Regions from separate parts of the Nesterenkonia sp. YGD6 genome, predicted to be linked through region 2. Evidence: predicted binding sites of a transcription regulator. Region 2 holds the regulator's gene; each other region holds the start of a gene.
What was found. Region 2 encodes HspR, which represses chaperone genes until heat shock. Its sites were predicted from a motif close to AAGTTGAGTCNNNNNGACTCAACTT; they were not measured.

Region 1 (2,262 bases), 370 kb from region 2:
GACCAGTACTCCACCGGCGTGGAGGACGGCCGATTCTTCCAACGCACCGTGTTCCACCTGCCCGGACTCGCCGCGGCGAAGCCCGCGGTGGAGCAGGCCATCCAGACGAAGCTGGCTGATCGCTTCTCCATGGACTATTCGCTGGCAGCGGCAGATCAGCCCAAGCGGGTGGCGATCTTCGCGTCCAAGACCGACCACTGCCTGCTGGATCTGCTCTGGCGGCACCGCCGCGGTGAGATCCCGATGGACATCGTCATGGTCATCTCCAACCACGCCGACCTCGCCGAAGATGTGCGGCCCTTCGGGATCCCGTATTTCCACGTGCCGGTGATCAACGGGGACAAGGCTGCGGCCGAGGCCCGGCACCTGGAGCTGCTGAAGGGCAACGTCGACATGATCGTGCTCGCCCGGTACATGCAGATCATCTCCGAGGACTTCCTCGAACATGTCGGGGCTCCGGTGATCAACATCCACCACAGCTTCCTGCCCGCCTTCATCGGCGCCGGCCCGTACCAGAAGGCCGCTGACCGCGGAGTGAAGCTCATCGGCGCCACCGCCCATTACGTGACCAAGGACCTCGACGAGGGTCCGATCATCGAGCAGGACGTCATCCGGGTCTCGCACAGCGACGACGTGGCCCAGCTCACCCGCTTCGGCGCCGACGTCGAACGCGCCGTGCTCTCCCGCGCGGTGAAGTGGCACTGCGAAGACCGGGTCATCCGCAACGGCAGCACCACGATCGTCTTCTAGCTCTTCTCCTCCGTCGAGGGGCGGATTCTCCGGGTGCCTGACGGGCCGGGAAGCCCAGACTGGCCGGAGGATCCGCCTCTCAGCGAGAAGAGGGAGGGATCAGGATTCGAGGTTCTTCTCGCGCTCGGTGGAGGTGACCTGGATCTTGCGCGGCTCCTCGGTGGCGTAGACCCCGGTCACGCGGACCGTGAGCACGCCTGATTCGTAGGTCGCGGAGATCGCGTCACTGGAGACCTCGCCCGGCAGGGTGATGGTGCGGGAGAAGGACCCGTAGCGCACCTCGCGCAGACCCTCGGCCTCGGTCTCGCTGCGACGCTCCCCGGACACGGTCAGCGTGCGTCCGGTCAGTTCGACCGCGACGTCCTTGTCCGGGTCGATGCCGGGGAGGTCGGCGCGCAGGACCAGGTCCTCACCCTCGCGATGGGCATCCACGGCGGGCACGAAGCCGGCCTGGCGCTGGGCCGCATCCATCGAGGGAGTCCGCATGCTGCGGAAGACATCGTCGATCAGGGCGAAGGGGTCCAGACGGGTCAGAGAGTTGTTCATAACGGCAATCAGCTCCTTATGCTCATCGCTCTATAGGACTGGGTCAGTGCCTTGCGGCGTCGGTTCCTGTGGAACCCACACCCAGTATATTCCCAAGTTGAGCATGATGCACTCAACTTTTTCGACGGATTGGACAACGATTCGAGCACGGGCTTCTGTCGCAATACAGGCCCCCGCAGCTGAGGCTCACCTCCGCCGGGCCACCCGGTTCGATTAGAGTGCCGGGGTGTCCAAGTCAAAGAAAACGCGCATCCAGCACGTCCTGGCCGTCGAGGCCAAGAAGCAGCTCAGTCCGCACATGATCCGGCTGGTCCTGGGCGGACCCGGGTTCGAGGCGATCGAGTTCAAGTCCGTGGGGGAGTCGCCTGCCACGGACCAGTACATCAAGCTGCTCTTCCTTCCGCAGAGCGCCGCGGAGGCCGCGCAGCTGCCCGAGGGTCTGGACCTCAGCCGCCCCTACGACATGGACGCGCTGCGCGAACAGCTGCGCACCGAACAGATGCCGGCGACCCGGACCTACACCATCCGCCACGTCGACCATGAGAACTCGCAGATCTGGGTGGATTTCGTGGTCCACGGCGAGGAGGGCCGCGCCGGAGTCTGGGCGAAGAACGCGCAGATCGGGGAGCAGATCAGCTTCTTCGGGCCCGGGAGCGGCTACGCTCCGCGCGGGGAGGCTGAATGGCACCTGCTGGCCGGTGACGAGGCCGCGCTGCCCGCGATCGCCTCGGCGCTTGAATCGATGGCTGAGGACGCGCGCGGGGTCGCCGTCGTCGAGGTCCGTGACGCGGCCGAGCGCCAGCCGCTGGATGTCCCCGCAGGGATGGACCTGGTCTGGCTGCACCGCGAGGCCGACTTCAGCCCGGAGACCACGATGCTCGCGGAGTACCTGGAGGAGCTGGCCATCCCGGAAGGTGATGTGCAGGTCTTCGTGCACGGCGAACGGGCCCAGATGAAGCGGATCCG
Region 2 (2,262 bases):
CCACCGGGATCTCGACCAGCTCGGCGAGCGCCCCGGCGGAGGAGCGCAGCGTATCTTGATCGGCGGGCTCGCCGTCCTGGGCGAGCTGGGCCTTGTCGATGCCCAGCCGGACGACGTCGCGGTTGTAGACCATGGCCCGTCCGTCGTCGTCCATGATCCGGCCACGGTCGGCGGGAGTGGTGGCCAGGCTGATCGACTCGGTGCCGGCATAGTCGGGCATGATGATCTCTGGCGTGGCTTCCACTGCCCAGACCTCGGTCTCCTGGTCGTAGACCAGTTCGGCGGTGGTCTCATAGGTCCAGGCCTCGCCCTCGATGCCGAGCTCCTCCAGTTCCCAGCTGTGCAGAAGCGGGACTGTGGCGGTGACCGGGCGGGGTGAATCCTCCGGCGGCTCATCGAGCACGACCTCGCCGGTGCTCACCTCAGGGGTGAGCTCCTCAAAGGGCGCGTGGAGATTCTCCACGGCCGCCGTCATGGTCTCGGGGTCTCCGGATTCAAAGCTCAGCGCGGAGAAGTCACCGCTGGAGATCGCGGAGGCCAGCGCATCGGCGGCCTCTTCCACGGTCTCGGACGGGTCGACGCTGCAGCTGGTGAGCACCATCACAGCCGCGACCCCCACCGCGCTCGGAATGATCAGCCGGGAGCGAGAGGAGACAGACATGACCTGATTATTGCGGCACCGTGGGCGCGTCTCGGGCAGGACTCGCGGGGTGCGCACAAAGGGTCTCCAGGTCAGCGACGACGAGGGCCGGGCTCCCAGAGGACCAGCGCCTGGGTGTTGGCCCTGGCGCGGCGTCCACGGGCGACGGTGACGACGTCGCCGTGCGGACCCACGGCGAAGAATCGCGGCTTGGTGGAGTGCCGCTGCGATTCGCGCAGCTCGTGGCGCAGCGCGTCCACCGTCTCTTCGAGCGCCTCCACCCGGTTCTGCAGATCGAGGATCCTGCGGATGCCCTCCAGCGAGACCCCATCCTGGGAGAACTGCTGGATCTGGCGGAGCTGCTCGATGTTGTAGGGAGAGTATCTGCGATGTCGCCCGCCCTGGCGCCGCGGGGTGACCAGACCGATCCGGTCATACTGGCGCAGCGTCTGCGGGTGCATGTCGGCGAGCTCGGCGGCCACGGAGATGACGAACATCGGCGCGTGCCGGTGTTCGGGCTCGAGCATCCGCGAGTCCAGAATCCGGGGGTCACGCATCCGGGGGTCCACCATCACAGCACCGCCTTCGCCTCGAGGCCTTTCCGGGGATCGAGCCCCTTGGTGGCTTCCGCATAGGCCCTCACGGCCTCGACCGCCTCGGCGGAGAGGTCCTTGGGAACCTCCACCTGAACCGTGACCAGCATGTCGCCGGCGACCTCGCGGCCCTTCTCCTTCCGGCGCACGCCATGGCCCTTGAGCCGGAGCACGCGCCCGGAGGTCACTCCGGCAGGAATCTTGATGTTGACCTTCTCGCCGTGGACCGTCGGAACCTGCACCGCGGTGCCCAGCGCCGCCTCGTCGAAGGCCACGGGCAGGTGGATGCGGATGTCGTCGCCCTCGCGCTCGAAGAACCTGTGGCCGGAGACGGCGACCTCGACCAGGAGGTCACCGGCGCCGCCGGAGCCGCGCTGACCCTTGCCCTTCACGCGCACCTTCTGGCCGGTCCGGATCCCCGCGGGGATCCGGACGTCGATGACGCCGCCATCCGGCTCGCGCAGACCCACGGTGGTGCCACGGATGGCCCCACCGAAGGAGATGGTGGTCCGCGCGGTGCGGTCGGCGCCCTTCGCAGGGGCTCCGCCTCCGCCGAAGCGGCCGGAGCCGCCGAACCCGCCGGGTCCCCCGAAGAGGTCCGAGAGGTCGGGGCCGCTGGCGCCGCCGCGGCCGGAGCCGCCGCGCGCACCGCCGGCGCCTCCGTTGAAGAGGTTGCCGAAGAGATCTTCGAAGCCGCCTCCCCCACCGGGGCCCGGGCCGCCCGAGAACCGGGCGCCCGAGCCCATGGCGCGGACGGCGTCGTACTGTTCGCGCTGCTCTTTGTCAGCCAGCACGGAGTGAGCCTCAGCGACGTCCTTGAACTTCTGCTCGGCAGCATCATCACCGGGGTTCTTGTCGGGATGATGCTTCCGGGCGAGCTTTCGGTACGCCTTCTTGACGTCCTCCTCGGAGGCATCGCGGGAGACGCCGAGGATTGCGTAGAAATCTTTATCGATCCAGTCCTGTGAGGCCATGGCGCCTCCCTCCTTTCTGCTGCTTAGAGATTCAGCTCTGCTCGGGCCCGGAAGA
Region 3 (2,262 bases), on a different contig from region 2:
ACCACTTTCGCCAAAGCCATCGCCTCCCGCCTCGAGTGGCCCTTCGTCGAAGTGTTTCCCTCCCGCCTCGCCGCCGACCCGCAGGGCCTGGCGGGAGCGTTGCGCGAAACGTTCCTCGAGATCGCCGACCTGGAGCACGCCGTGGTGTTCATCGACGAGGTGGAAGAAATCGCCTCCCAGCGCTCCGGCGAACCGCCCTCGCCGCTGCAGGGAGTCACCAACGAGCTCCTCAAGATCATCCCGGCCTTCCGCGAACAGCCCGGGCGCCTACTGGTCTGCGCTACCAACTTCATTCGCGCGCTGGACACCGCCTTCCTTCGCCACGGCCGTTTCGACTACGTCATCCCCATCGGACTGCCGGACCGGCAGGCCCGCGAAGCCATGTGGCAGCGCTTTATCCCGTCACCCGTAGTGGACGCCGTGAACGTGGAACTGCTCGTGGCACGCACCGAAGGATTCTCCCCTGCGGATATCGAATACGCGGCACGCAGTGCCTCCCAGCAGGCACTGGAAAAAGCAGTGTACGACGACGGCCGGCTGGCTTCAGTCGGGACGGCTTCGGCCCGGGAGGCGCTGCGGAAGGGACCCTCTACACAGGACTACCTCGACGCAATCTCTGAAACCCGCACCACCGTCAGCGCCGAAGTGCAGCAGGACTTCTTGGAAGATATCGACGCCCTAGGCCGTGTGTAGTGGCTGGGGAGACTTGGCCGGTGCTTCTGAACTGTGGGCTGACGGCGTCAAAGCCGATAGCTAAACTCGCTGACCCTAGTCTTTTTGTTTCGGTGGTAAGTGATCGCGGGACCGCCTGCCGGCGATGGAATACTTCCGCCCAACTCAAAGTTGAGTACTATTGACTCAAGTTTATTCGGCGCCGTCGTGCAACCGGCGTCACCACGCACTGGGAGGGGCAGACATGGACGTCAAACTCACGACCAAATCGCAGGAGGTCGTCTCCGCGGCCGCAATGAACGCGAACACCGCGAGCAACCCGCAGGTGGAGCCGGCCCACATCCTCAAGGCACTGGTGGATCAGCGCGAATCCATGGCCGTCGCGCTGCTCAAGGCCGCCGGAGTCGATCCCGACGCCGTGAGCACCCGCGCCTCCGCCATCATCAAGGCGTTGCCCGCCACTCGCGGGGACTCCGTCGCCGCTCCGCAGTTCTCGCCCGCCGGGCTCAACGTCATCAAGGCTGCCCAGGCGCAGGCCGAGGACTTCGGCGATGACTTCGTCTCCACGGAACACCTGCTGATCGGCGCGGCCACCGACGGCGGCGCGGTGGGCCGGGCCCTCGCGGATGCCGGCGCGACCCTGCAGGCGCTCAAGGCCGAGCTGCCAGGGCTGCGTGGAGACCGCAAGGTCACCACCCCTGACCCGGAGAACACTTTCCAGGCCTTGGAGAAGTACGGCACGGACATGACCGAGATCGCGCGCTCGGGCAAGCTGGACCCCGTGATCGGGCGTGACTCGGAGATCCGCCGGGTGGTCCAGGTGCTCTCGCGCCGGACCAAGAACAACCCGGTCCTGATCGGTGAGCCCGGGGTCGGCAAGACCGCCGTCGTCGAAGGCCTGGCCCAGCGCATGGTCGCCGGTGACGTGCCGGAGTCGCTGCGCGAGAAGACGCTGATCTCGCTGGACCTGGGCGCGATGATCGCCGGTGCGAAGTACCGCGGGGAGTTCGAGGAGCGGCTGAAGGCCGTGCTCGAGGAGATCAAGGCCGCGGAAGGCCGGATCGTCACCTTCATCGACGAGATCCATACCGTGGTCGGAGCCGGCGCCTCGCAGGGCTCCATGGACGCTTCCAACATGCTCAAGCCGATGCTCGCCCGTGGGGAGCTGCGCCTGATCGGTGCGACCACGCTGGATGAGTACCGCGAGAACATCGAGGCCGACGCCGCCCTGGAGCGCCGCTTCCAGCAGGTCTACGTGGGAGAGCCCTCGGTGCCCGACGCGATCGCGATCCTGCGCGGGATCAAGGAGCGCTACGAGGCGCACCACAAGGTGGGCATCGCCGACAACGCCCTGGTCGCCGCCGTCACCCTCTCCGACCGCTACATCAGCGGCCGTCAGCTGCCGGACAAGGCCATCGACCTCATCGATGAGGCCGCCTCCCGGCTGCGCATGGAGATCGACTCCGCCCCGGTGGAGATCGACGAGCTGCGTCGAGTGGTGGACCGGCTCACCATGGAGGAGCTCGCGCTGCAGAACGAGACCGACGCCGGCTCCGCCGAGCGACTGATCACCCTGCGCGAGGACCTGGC

Region 1: the regulator HspR is predicted to act here: its motif matches at 1,391-1,415, upstream of LTI14_RS01620 (Hsp20/alpha crystallin family protein).
Region 3: the regulator HspR is predicted to act here: its motif matches at 841-865, upstream of clpB (ATP-dependent chaperone ClpB).

Annotation. Positions count from the first base shown of each region.
Region 1 covers NZ_JAJOYY010000001.1:343,875-346,136, reverse strand. Annotated here, with positions in the region: gene purU (formyltetrahydrofolate deformylase) at 1-750, shown strand, start outside; gene LTI14_RS01620 (Hsp20/alpha crystallin family protein) at 850-1,296, opposite strand; gene LTI14_RS01615 (siderophore-interacting protein) at 1,523-2,262, shown strand, end outside.
Region 2 covers NZ_JAJOYY010000001.1:717,375-719,636, forward strand. Annotated here, with positions in the region: gene LTI14_RS03240 (penicillin-binding transpeptidase domain-containing protein) at 1-661, opposite strand, end outside; gene LTI14_RS03245 (heat shock protein transcriptional repressor HspR) at 733-1,167, opposite strand; gene LTI14_RS03250 (DnaJ C-terminal domain-containing protein) at 1,212-2,207, opposite strand; gene LTI14_RS03255 (nucleotide exchange factor GrpE) at 2,239-2,262, opposite strand, start outside.
Region 3 covers NZ_JAJOYY010000011.1:13,143-15,404, reverse strand. Annotated here, with positions in the region: gene LTI14_RS12940 (ATP-binding protein) at 1-693, shown strand, start outside; gene clpB (ATP-dependent chaperone ClpB) at 917-2,262, shown strand, end outside.